Regions from separate parts of the Pseudoalteromonas sp. OFAV1 genome, predicted to be linked through region 3. Evidence: predicted binding sites of a transcription regulator. Region 3 holds the regulator's gene; each other region holds the start of a gene.
The links. The regulator FliA, encoded in region 3, starts transcription of late flagellar genes. The targets are predictions, from matches to a motif close to CTAAAGNTNNNNNNNNNNNNGCCGATA.
Positions count from the first base shown of each region.

Region 1: the regulator FliA is predicted to act here: its motif matches at 2,065-2,091, upstream of pomA (flagellar motor protein PomA).
Region 2: the regulator FliA is predicted to act here: its motif matches at 1,710-1,736, upstream of L1267_RS21330 (DUF5610 domain-containing protein).
Region 4: the regulator FliA is predicted to act here: its motif matches at 1,664-1,690, upstream of L1267_RS17470 (VC2046/SO_2500 family protein).

Region 1 covers NZ_JAKGBG010000001.1:240,632-243,779, reverse strand. Annotated here, with positions in the region: gene L1267_RS01115 (hypothetical protein) at 1-178, opposite strand, end outside; gene L1267_RS01110 (flagellar motor protein MotB) at 308-1,231, opposite strand; gene pomA (flagellar motor protein PomA) at 1,235-2,002, opposite strand; gene L1267_RS01100 (exodeoxyribonuclease VII small subunit) at 2,274-2,516, shown strand; gene ispA ((2E,6E)-farnesyl diphosphate synthase) at 2,521-3,148, shown strand, end outside.
Region 2 covers NZ_JAKGBG010000061.1:1,483-4,630, reverse strand. Annotated here, with positions in the region: gene L1267_RS21340 (DUF523 domain-containing protein) at 46-501, shown strand; gene trmA (tRNA (uridine(54)-C5)-methyltransferase TrmA) at 504-1,601, opposite strand; gene L1267_RS21330 (DUF5610 domain-containing protein) at 1,766-2,884, shown strand; gene murI (glutamate racemase) at 2,951-3,148, shown strand, end outside.
Region 3 covers NZ_JAKGBG010000003.1:192,207-195,354, forward strand. Annotated here, with positions in the region: gene L1267_RS03050 (chemotaxis protein CheA) at 1-441, opposite strand, end outside; gene L1267_RS03055 (protein phosphatase CheZ) at 457-1,224, opposite strand; gene cheY (chemotaxis response regulator CheY) at 1,242-1,625, opposite strand; gene L1267_RS03065 (RNA polymerase sigma factor FliA) at 1,666-2,376, opposite strand; gene L1267_RS03070 (MinD/ParA family ATP-binding protein) at 2,403-3,148, opposite strand, start outside.
Region 4 covers NZ_JAKGBG010000038.1:33,023-36,170, forward strand. Annotated here, with positions in the region: gene L1267_RS17450 (ion channel) at 1-592, opposite strand, end outside; gene L1267_RS17455 (M48 family metallopeptidase) at 694-1,374, shown strand; tRNA gene L1267_RS17460 (tRNA-Tyr) at 1,399-1,483, opposite strand; tRNA gene L1267_RS17465 (tRNA-Tyr) at 1,528-1,612, opposite strand; gene L1267_RS17470 (VC2046/SO_2500 family protein) at 1,725-2,240, shown strand; gene L1267_RS17475 (DUF6172 family protein) at 2,398-2,697, shown strand; gene L1267_RS17480 (hypothetical protein) at 2,758-3,148, opposite strand, start outside.

The DNA of each region.
Region 1 (3,148 bases), on a different contig from region 3:
CAAATTCTTTTAAAGCAGAATAAATAAGAGTTCCATAAAGGAAAAAAGCAGCAGTAATAACAGAGAAATAAAAAGCAGGCCAATCTTTACGAAGATAAAAAATAATAATAGCTGGGCTCAAAATGAACACCCAGCTATTGCTTAAGATAACTCTAATTTCTACAAACCAGTCAGGCAAAATGTAGCGCCTTAATCAGTTTTATCGTCATCACCGCCATCACCATTGCCTGGCATATAGCTATATTTATCAACTTTTTTCATTTGTATACTCCATTACATCTGTTAATGAAGTTTCACTTTAATTGATTTATTGCCTCACATCAATAGGCTCAGATTCATGCGCCTTACCTTGCATAATAGAGATCTCGACTCGTCGGTTACGCCTACGATCTTCATCGGTTACATTCGGTACTAGTGGCCTTGTTTCTGCGTGACCTACAACCATCATACGAGATTTATCAAAACCGGGGGCCTTTTCCATTTCGCTAGCAACTGCAACAGCACGTTTTGACGACAAATCCCAATTGTTTGTATAAAGCTCATTCGATACTTGGAAATCATCTGTATGCCCTGACACGGTTATTTCACCCGGCACATCTTTTAACAGCGTAGCAATATCACGAATGATAGGTTTAAACCTAGGCTGTAAGAAAGCACTGCCTGATGGGAATGAACCATTCTCACGAATGCGAATGATAATTTGCTGACCTAGTGACTCAAGTTCAATCGCGCCATCCATAATTTGCTGCTCAAGCTGTTGGGCAATTTTCTTCACAAGCTCATTCGTTTGCTCTTGATCTGCTGCAGAAATTGACTGCTCCATTGCTTGTTGCTGAGCAGTGCTTTGTGATTCCCCACCACGCTTATTACCACGCTGTTCTTGACGACCACCTGCAGAGCTTTCATCACCAGCCTGAAACTCGAGCATTTGTTGTGTCATCTCTACGGTTTGTTGTTGAATTGTCTCGATAGGAGTAGGTTCAGGTTTGCCCGGAGTGAACTCCATTGCAATGACCGAGGTCCCTTTTGGAATATCTTTTACTTCAATTTTATTTTGTACACCAAAAGCAAACTTCATTGAACCTGCTATCTGCTTAAATTTAAGAACATCCATTTCCGAGAAAGCAAGCAAGAGTACAAAGAAGCACATTAATAGCGACATTAAATCTGCGAAGGTTCCCATCCAGGCAGGTAACCCCGGAGGTGGACATTTGCACTCTTGATCTGACATGCCCTACTCCTCGGTATCGACTTTACGTTTTGATTCAGCTAAATAGTTTTTCAAGATGCCTTCAATTACTTTCGGGTTTTGACCATCTTGAATACCCAGTACCGCATCAAGAATTAAACGTTGGTTGAGGGCTTCTTCATCTTTACGCAGCTCTAGTTTTACCTGAATTGGAATTGCAACAACGTTTGCCAAAAAAGCACCATAAAGTGTTGTTAAAAGAGCTACAGCCATTGCAGGACCAATTGCTTTTGGGTCATCCATGTTAGATAACATTGCAACCAAGCCAATTAGCGTGCCTATCATCCCCATCGCAGGAGCGATATCGGCAAGCGACTTAAATAAGCCTGCACCAAGTTCATGGCGAGTAGCGGTGAGGGAAATATCTTTTTGCAGTGTGGCACGAACTACATCAGCATCATGACCATCCACTAACATATCAACCCCTTTGCGCATAAAGCCATTAGGGATTTCGGCTTCTTCTAATGCTAAGAAACCACCTTTACGTGCTGAGTCAGCTAATTCTACTGCTTTTTCAATTAATTCTTCTGGCGATTCAATTTTGAACATAAAGGCTTTTGCAGCGACCTTACCAATGCCCAAAAACTGCCCCATAGTGAAGTTCGATAACACGATAAAAATCGAACCACCAAATACAATGACCACCGAAGGCGTGTTATAAAACATTGCAACTTGGCCGTCACTACTTAATACCATCGACATAGCAATTAAGCCTATGGCACCAAGAATACCTATTATGGTTGCTAAATCCACATACCCCTCCAGAGGAACAAATACACGACACCAACGGCATCAAATTTTTATTATTAACTGCTTATCGGCAAGCAATTGAATTACTTAAATCATTAAATGAATTAATTTTATTTTAATGTAAGATTTTTAAGCTACAAGTTGCCGCTACTTCTAAAACCGTAAAAATAGCATATTGATTTCCTTTTATGCGCAAAAAAACACATCATTCTTTGACCTAGTTTAGCATTCCCCCTAAAATTGGCCTCACTTTCTATTAGCTATCGAGGCCACTATGGCAACAAAGAAACCAGAAAACTTGAGTTTTGAAGAAGCACTGGATGAATTATCTAAGATTGTTGCACAAATGGAGCAAGGTGAACTGTCTTTAGAACAATCGCTAAAACAGTTTGAGCGTGGTATAGCGCTTGCGAATGCCTCATCTGGAAAATTACAACAAGCCGAACAAAAAGTGGCCATATTAATGGGTAACGATAGCCAAGCTCCTCTTAGCAACTTTGACTCAAACTTGGACTAATTAAGTGCAATTAAAAGAACAATTACAACGCGCTCGAGAAGACGTTGAAGCACATTTAAATCGCTATTTCGAACTGCCACTAAACACTGAAAAAACCATTAAAGAAGCCACTCATTACGGCGTTTTAAATGGTGGTAAGCGCTTACGTCCTTACCTCGTTTATGCGACGGGCCGCATGATGGGAGCTGACAAAGCTGACCTTGATATTCTTGCCGCTGCTATTGAGTGTATTCATAGCTACTCATTAGTTCATGATGACCTACCAGCAATGGATGATGATGACTTAAGACGTGGCCGCCCTACTTGTCATATTGTTTATGGTGAAGCGCAAGCTATTCTCGCCGGTGATGCTCTTCAAACATTAGCATTTGATTTAATTGCTAACCATCAGTTTGCAGTACCTACGACACAACAGGTAAGAATGATCGCCTCGTTAAGCAAAGCCTCAGGTATAGAGGGTATGGTAGGTGGTCAGGCACTTGATATTGAAGCTACTGATAAAGCAATTACAGTCGAAGAACTAGAACGTATTCATCAACTTAAAACTGGCGCATTACTCAACTGTGCAATCACCTTGGGGGCTTTGGCCGCGCCGCAATGTGATGAGCAAACGTTAAAGCAGCTTAATTTGT
Region 2 (3,148 bases), on a different contig from region 3:
TAAAATAAAAGCTCCGTTCGCGGAGCTTTTTTGTTGGTACAGCACATGCAAAAATTATTAGTTTCAAGTTGTTTATTAGGAAACCCTGTTCGTTATGATGGGCAATCGCAAAATTTACTTCATCCAGGCTTAGAAACACTCAAACAGCAGGGAAGGCTCATCGCATTCTGTCCTGAAGTAGCTGGTGGGCTGCCCACGCCAAGACCGCCTGCAGAAATAAAAGCAGGAAGAGTACTTACCAAAGATTCGCAGGATGTAACTGTACAATTTGCTTACGGCGCAGAACAAGCACTTAAGCTTTGTCAAAAGCAGGGCATTCGTTATGCATTATTAAAAGAATCAAGTCCTTCATGCGGTCGCAATACTATTTACGATGGTAGTCATTCTGGAAAGAAAATTTCAGGCATGGGATTAACTGCAAAGCTGTTAATCGACAATAATATAGCAGTATACAGCGAGCAGCAGTTGCCAGCGCTATTTGCTGCGCTGGCAGAGAAATGATTTTATTTGCGTTGCAAAAACACACCTGATTCGATGTGGTGGGTATAAGGGAATTGATCGAAGATCGCAAAACGTTTTACTTCATGGGTTTTACATAGGTGATCAAGGTCACGCTCAAGGGTGTCTGGATTACACGAGATATAAATAATATTGTCGTAGTTAGCAACTAAGTCACACGTTAGCGTGTCCATGCCTGCGCGTGGTGGATCTACTAAGATTGTTTGGCAGTTATAGCTTGTCAGGTCAATGCCATCTAAACGAGAGAAAGTACGCTCGCCTTTCATCGCTTGAGTAAACTCTTCACTCGACATACGAATGATATCTAAGTTCTCAACTTTATTCTGCGCGATATTGTATTGCGCTGAGTAAACCGATGATTTTGAAATCTCTGTGGCTAATACCCGGTCGAATGAACCCGCAAGGGCAATTGAGAAATTACCATTCCCGCAGTATAGCTCTAGTAAGTCATTGCTAAGTGGCTGGCATAGTGCTTGTGCCCACTCTAGCATCTTGATATTCACTTTCGCATTCGGTTGCGTAAAGCTATTTTCGACTTGTTGATAAATTAATTCTTTACCGTTTACATTAAGGCGCTCAATGACGTAATCGTTACCAATCACTTCTTTTTGCTTACGCGCACGGCCAATAAAATCAATTTTAAACTGTGCGCTTAATTTTGTTTTCAGCTCTTTAATTGCTTGTAACCACTGCTCATCTAATTGTTTGTGATATAACAAGCTAACGAGGATTTCACCACTTAGGCTAGAAAGGTAATCAATTTGAAATAACTTACGGCGCAGAATTTCGCTGCCCTTTAAGTTTTCGATCATGGCTTGCATCACTTCACCGACTAAAGGTGCTGCAGGGTCAAACTCATCAACACGAATTTTCTCTTTGGTTTGCTGATCAAACATGATGTGAAATAAGTCTTCACCCTCATGCCATACACGAAACTCTGCACGTTGGCGGTAATGAATAGGATCAGAGCCAAACACCTCTAATTTTTCGACTCCAAAACGTCGAAACTGGTTAGTGATGCGCTGCTCTTTCTCACTCAATTGTGCATCGTATTGAGTTGTATCAATTTTTATAACCGCCATGGCTGATTACCTTTTATCTCTTAGCTTTATAACGGCGCTATTGTAGGGAGCGCTGAGGATTTGTCTAGTTTTGTTATTTATTTTAGTGTCGTTTTTTTATACAAAAAACTTAAGTTATGTGGTTTTTGGCCGATAATGAGATAACCATAACATGGAGTCGGATCATGAAAATTGGCAATCTAGGCTATATACCTAATACAAATGTGAATAAATACAATGGCAAACAGGCACTGCAGCAGCCTGCCATTCAAAATCGTCAAGACAGTTATCAGCAACGCGGGCGAGAGCTGGCAGCAAAAGTTCTTGATGATAAACTAGCTGCAGCTCTTGGCTTACCTAAAGCTGAAGAGAAAAAAGATAAACCGCTATTTGATTTTGAAGAGATCGTTAAAAACGTACTCGACTTTGTTGGTGGTGCACTTCGCAAAGCAAAAGCCGATGGTGCTGATGATGAAAAACTCAAAGGCATGCTAGGTGATGCACGCAAAGGTGTGCAAATGGGTATCGACGATGCGTATGATGAGCTCAAAGAGTCAGGCATTCTTAATGATGATATAAAAGAAGGCATCGAAAAATCTAAAGAAGGCATCTATAAAGGTATAGATGAGCTAGAAGATGATTTATTCAACCCTAAACCGAACGCAGTTTCAGTAAGCCAAGCTCAATACCTTAGTTTAAGTAATAACGCAGAATACACTTTTACAACGGCTGAAGGTGATGAAGTAAGTATTAGCTTTGCAGATGCCTATGAAAGTAAATCGGCAAGTAGCTACAGTAAAAATGGCGATAACGAAGCGTTTGTTAGTGAATCTTCGCAATCACGCGACTTGTCATTTTCGATGACAGTCAATGGTGATTTAAATGAGCAAGAGCAACAAGCTATCAATGAATTGATGGAAGACTTGCAAAGTGTCAGTGAGACATTCTTCTCTGGTTCATTAGAAGAAGCCTTTGAACAAGCGAAAGAGTTGAACTTAGGTAATGAACAACTCGTTGGCTTTACGATGGATCTGAAGCAAACCAAAACAGTGGCTGCGATAAAAGGCTATGAAGAATATAAACCAGCTCCTGAAAAAGAAGTCGCCGAGAAAATAGCGCCGTTTAATGACGACCTAAAACAGGCATTTAATAAAGCCGGCGACATAGGTTTGCAAAATGAACTAGCTGGTATCTTACAATGGTTGAATCAAGACAAAGAGGAAGTCAGTAAGTTAGTTGATTATACCAAAGCAATGTTCGAGCAAATGAACAAGTTGCGTTCAGCTTCTGAGCAAGACTCATAACCGCAACTTTCTTTTTCTAAAACTGCATGGCAAACTGCTGGCCTTTGATGATCCGAGGTAAGCAGTTTGTCAGTCCATATTATGGTGTTTGATTCAGGTATAGGTGGAACCACTGTACTTGAACAGATCCAAGCATTGATCCCAAATGCTGATTATAGCTATTTCATGGATAATGCATTATTACCTTATGGTTCTCAAAGCCAACAAACCATTATTGACCGCTTACTTGCTTTACTTTGCTTTATAGAAAGTAGAGCGCTGCAG
Region 3 (3,148 bases):
GGTTGTGTCTTCAATAACACTTGTGTCTTCTCCTGCAAGCTCTTCTGCTGTTGGTGGCTGACTTAACTTATGAAGTACATCAAGTAGAGCAGGATCGGCAGGCTCTGGTTGCTCACGATTTTGAATAGTTGAGAACATTTCGTTGATGGTATCAAGAGCTTGAAGAATAACATCCATTAATTCAGGTGTTACACTACGCACACCTTGGCGAAGTAAATCGAAGACATTTTCTGCACCATGACAAGCGTCAACAAGCTCTGTCATACTCAAGAAACCTGCCCCACCTTTTACAGTGTGGAAACCTCTAAAAATTGCGTTAAGTAAGTCTTTGTCTTCTGGGTTGTTCTCAAGCTGAACCAATTGTTCTGACAAAAGCTCTAGAATTTCCCCTGCTTCAACAAGGAAATCCTGTAAAATATCTTCATCGACTTCAAAGCTCATGCAGTTACTCTCCTCTTAGAAGCCCAAACTTGATAATAGGTCATCAACTTCATCTTGTCCTGAGACAACATCATCACGTGACTCTGCATCAATAATTGGCCCTTCAGGACCTGCTAGCGTATCGCTTGTTGCAGGTGCTTGTTCTGTGGCCTGTTTTTCTTGTTTTTGCTGACCATCTTCTTGACTGCCGAATACAGTTAAGAGATTAATTAAACTGTCTTCAACTTCTCGTACTAGTTCAATAACACGGCGAATTACCTGACCAGTTAAATCTTGGTAGTCTTGTGCCATAAGCACATTGGTCATCAAGCCTTGTAATTCATCAGTTTTAGCATGAGAGTTGTTCATGAACTTATCTAAGCTATGGCATAAGGTTTTAAACTCACCAAGCTCAATTTCTCGGTTCATCAATCGATCCCACGTGGGCTTGATTGTTGCAATTTCATCAGCAAGTTGTTGTGCAATAGGTAAACTTGCCTCAACAGCATCCATGGTTTTATTTGCTGCATTTTCTGTCATTTCCATGACATAGTTTAATCGCTGTTTAGCGTCGGGTATCGCATCGGTAGTTAAATCGGCGAGACGAGTATCAAGATCAAAGTTCTTTAACGCTTCATGCAGTTGACGCGTCAATTTACCGACTTCGGCAAACAACTCTGATTGTTCTTTTGATGCGGCTTCAAGAATTAGCTTATCTGCCTTTTCTTGTTCACCTTTTTCAAGATACTCAACAAGTTGACGAGCTTGCTCTAAACTTATATGAGGCGCAGCAGGTGCTGACATAAGCCTCTCCCCTTAGATTAACCTAAACGTTCAAACACTTTTTCCAATTTGGTTTTAAGTGTCGCAGCAGTAAATGGTTTAACAATGTAGCCATTAACACCTGCTTGAGCAGCAGCAACAATTTGTTCTTTTTTCGCTTCAGCTGTTACCATTAAAACAGGAATGTGTTTAAGGCTATCATCGGCACGTATAGCACGTAACAAGTCAATACCTTGCATGCCAGGCATATTCCAATCTGTTACAACAAAATCAAATTCTTGATTTTGTAGCATTGGTAATGCTGTTGAACCATCATCAGCTTCCTGCACATTGGTAAAACCTAAATCCCTTAATAGATTTTTAATGATACGTCTCATTGTAGAAAAATCGTCAACAACAAGAATCTTCATGTTTTTATCCAAAACATCCTCCGGTGAGGTTTGAACCTATATTTACTTACTACTAATTAATCCAGTCATTGATTTTTGCTTTGAGCTTAATCATCGCCTGACCATGTATTTGACTCACACGCGACTCGCTAACATCGAGTATGTGTCCTATTTCTTTCAAGTTCATTTCATCGTTGTAATACAAAGACAAAACAAGGGCATCTCTTTCTGGTAACGATTGGATAGCCGTTAATAGAGACTGGTTAAACCGCTCATTTTTAACGTTATTAAACGGTTTGTCTAGTGCTAAATCATGACCCATTGGTGTTATTACGTCTTCATCAACACCTAAATCCTCGATACCTAATACTTTACTAGAATTAACGTCATGTAGAATATGATGGTACTCATCTAGTGTAATATCAAGTTTTTCAGCAACTTCTGTGTCTTTGGGCTCGCGGTTTAGGGTACTTTCTAATTCAGCAATTGTTTCTGCGACTAGACGTGCATTTCGATGCACAGAGCGTGGTGCCCAATCGCCTCGACGGATTTCATCAAGCATTGCACCGCGAATTCTGATACCTGCAAAGGTTTCAAAACTTGCACCTTTACTAGCGTCGAAGTTTTTTGACGCCTCAATAAGGCCGATCATGCCTGACTGAATTAAATCATCGAGCTGAACACTAGCAGGTAAACGAGCAATCAAATGACACGCCACTTTTTTGACTAAAGAGGCGTGCTTTTCAACAATCGCATTTAAATTCTGTGCTGATTGATATCCCATCGCTTTATTCACCGATGTTGTCATAGTTAGCCGTTTACTAGTTTCTCAATAAAAAATTCTAAGTGACCAGACGGTTGGTTAGGGATCGGCCACTTAACTGCTTTCGTTGCTAATGTTTTAAACGCCACCGCTGCTGGTGAGTTTGGAAATAACTCAACGATAACCTTTTGACGTCGCGTAGATTTACGCATATTTTCGTCATAGGGAATCGTTGCGACTAATTCCATAGAAACATCTAAAAAACGATCCGTTACTTTTGAAAGTTTAGCAAATAATTCTTGCCCTTCACGCATGCTACGCACCATGTTGGCAACAATTTTAAATTTATATACACCATGCTCTCGGCTTAACACTTTAATAAGCGCGTAGGCATCTGTAATTGAGGTAGGTTCATCACATACAACCACAACGACATCTTGTGCTGCACGTGAAAAGCTTAATACCATGTCCGAAATACCTGCGGCGGTATCGACAATTAAAATATCAAACTCGGTGTTTAATTCGCTAAAAGCGCGAATAAGGCCTGCATGCTCAGAAGGAGTTAACTCCACCATGCTTTGCGAGCCAGACGTTGCTGGCACAATTTTAATACCAGCAGGGCCTTCTACAAGAATTTCATCAAGCTCACATTCGCCAGATAAAACATGAGATAAATTACGTTCAACACGTAAACCAAGCATCACGTCGCAGTTTGCCAATCCTAAATCGGCATCCAATACTAATACGCGGTTTCCTTGCTGACCTAATGCAATTGCAGTGTTGAGTGATACAT
Region 4 (3,148 bases), on a different contig from region 3:
GCTCTTTATAAGTAAAGTTGCCAGCCAGTTCAAAAAGTCCTTGGTTTTCAGATGCCTTCCTTAAGTTTCGATATATCTCTTCGGATTGTTCGAACAAGTCACGAGCTTCATCATACTGTCTATTTTTGCGAGCTTTAATGGCCTGTGCTTCTTGCAGTAAATGCTCGCCTAAATCGATATTGTCAATACGACTATCATTAAACTTAACCCCTAATAAGTTTGTATTCTTTAAATCGCAATAATGTAAGCTGGCATCGTGAAGATTTGCTTTCATTAATGATGCGTTAGCGATTTTGTTATTAAAAAGGTGTGCGCCTGATAGGTTTGCTCGATAAAAGTTACAGTAGGATAGGTCATATCCCTCCTCATCATCCTGCTTAATAAGATTAAGACCACTGAGGTTAGCGCGCTTTAGCTGTAACCCATGCAGTAAACCGCCTTTTTTCGCATAACGCTCTAATTTCTGGGTTAGATCTAGTCCTGACTTATCAAACTTACTATCGTGCCAAAAACAGAATCCAGACCCCATATCGGTTTCCAAGCATTTCTTTCCCGAAGGCGAGGTATAACTACAACAAGGTTTATCAGACATAAACATGAAAATTATTTGTTGGTCATCTTTATAGATTAGCAGTTATTTTACAGGGTAAAATGGAATCCATACTTTTTATTAATTGAATTGGCTTATATTTGTTGAACTACACCCTAAAGCGCAGTAAACGCAGAACCACAGTGGCAATTAAAGTTGCCCAGCAGAAACTCACTGTTTATGCGCCTTTTTATGTTCCACAAACTGAGATTGATGCCTGGTTAAAGACCAAGCAAGATTGGGTCGATGAACAAATTGCCAAACAATCCATTCATGCTGAACGCCGCCAACTTCCTCTTGTAAACGCGGCGATTAAGTTATTTGGACAAAATGTGCCGATAGTATTTGCTAAAGGCACTAAAAGCACTTGGCAACAAGATGCACAGTGTCGGCTTATTTTATCTATTTCATCACGGGTCAAACATCAAGAAGCAAACTATTTAGCACTGCTCGAGCAGTTTTTACACGAAAAGCTAGAGAGTTATATCGAAATGCGTGTTCATGATTATTGTTTGCAGATGTCTGAAGCTCTGCCCACAAAACTTAAAATTCAACATTATAAACGTCGTTGGGGAAGTTGTAATAAGCGTCGAGAGCTGACCTTTAATTTACATTTAGCGAGTGCACCGACATGGGTGATTGATTATGTGGTTGTACACGAACTTGCTCATCTTAAACATATGAATCACAGTGCTAAGTTTTGGCAACGTGTTAGACAGTTTTATCCAGACTATAAAAACGCTGAGCAATGGTTGAAACAAAATGGCAGTAGTTTGAGCTGGTAGCGATAAGCTAGAAAGAGTAAAGAGTGGTGGAGGGAGCTGGATTCGAACCAGCGAAGGCTGAGCCGTCAGATTTACAGTCTGATCCCTTTGGCCGCTCGGGAACCCCTCCACACAGATTTTACTATTGCATTTGGCCCCACTACCAGAAGGAAGTGGTGGAGGGAGCTGGATTCGAACCAGCGAAGGCTGAGCCGTCAGATTTACAGTCTGATCCCTTTGGCCGCTCGGGAACCCCTCCAATGCAACGGCGCTGATAATAGCAAACTGGTTATTTAAGTAAAGAAAAAAACTAAAGAAAATTGGATTAATGCCGATAACTGATTAATCTGGAATCTATTTGGCTAAAGTCTATGCAAGTTGATGGTTTGTTGCTCAATGAGAGTCAACTCGATAATCGTCTTAATAAAAGTGTTCATGAACATCGCTCTGGTGAGTTTGCATTATTATTAGCAATGCTCTCACATGACGCACTTGATTTTAGTCAATTTCATCTACCTAAAACAGAAATAAGTAATCCTCACGTTTCAGAAGAGGTGCTTAGAGCCCAGTTAGGGGCAGGTCCTAAGCAATCATTAGCACCAGAGCAATTTGATATGTTGATTGGTCAAGATAATGCTCTTCGATTACTTCAAGGTGGTCTTTCAGACATTCGCTTACGTCATTGTTTAGCACCTGAGCCATTGCATGTTCGAGATGATAAAAATCACATTCCACTAGAAGTGATAGACAATTGTGAGCCCGCAGTAAGAAAACGCTACCTTGATAAAAATCAACCAACTGAGCGTGCCCAAATTGACGCTGCAGCTTTTTACGATAGTTTAACAGAAGATGCTATTCATCAACCTTTGCATTTAATTTCAGCCTAATTGATTAACTACATTGTCACATAAATAAATTAATCTACACTTTAATAAGTAAATTCAAGCAACATAAGAAAAAATACAGCTAATTTTTTATGGCCTTGTTATACTGTGTGCCTATGGCTTAGCGCCATTGTCATTGAACCAAGCTATTAGGACTATAATGAAGAAGACATTCACGCTTAACCACGAGAAGATTAAGTACCCTCGCATGGTTGATGCAGCCAAACACGAAGTAAAAAAATATTTGAAACGTGAGCGTAATAAAACACTCCCAGCTGATGCTGATTATTGGGCATTTGACTGTAAGTTTGGTGAATCAGCGGATGAAGCCGAAGTTGTTCACGTAGCAGAGATTAATAAATGTATTAGTGATATTGAAGCCAAAGGCTTAACATCGTTTTATGTTGAGATCTTAGCGCGCCCTACACAGCGTCAACACCAAGAATTTGATGAAGAGTAATTTATACACGGAATCAAAAAATGGGCCTTTTTAGGCCCATTTTTACTTTAAGATAACTATCTATCGAGCAAATGGATCGGCGTTAATCTTTTCTATATACCAATTACCTTTTTTGCGGATCATTTTTACACTGCGCATATCATCCACTTTTTTACCGTTGAAGTAACCCGTAAAGATTAAATTAATATTAGCCTTATCACCGTACTGTTCACGTAAACTCATATTGGTCATATCAACTTCAATTACAACTTCGTCGTATTGCATGTTAATTAGGTTACGAGCGAATTGGTTTGCGGTGCCATAAGACTTCATAATGCGAGCCATTTTTGGAGTTGCGTATTCCATGGCTTGATTTAAATCGTTTTGGTTATACAGTGCATCAAAATAAAGCGTGGCTGTGTTGCCTGGGGTATTTTTTTCGCCCTGAGGTGACTCTTCAGAGCCACAACCC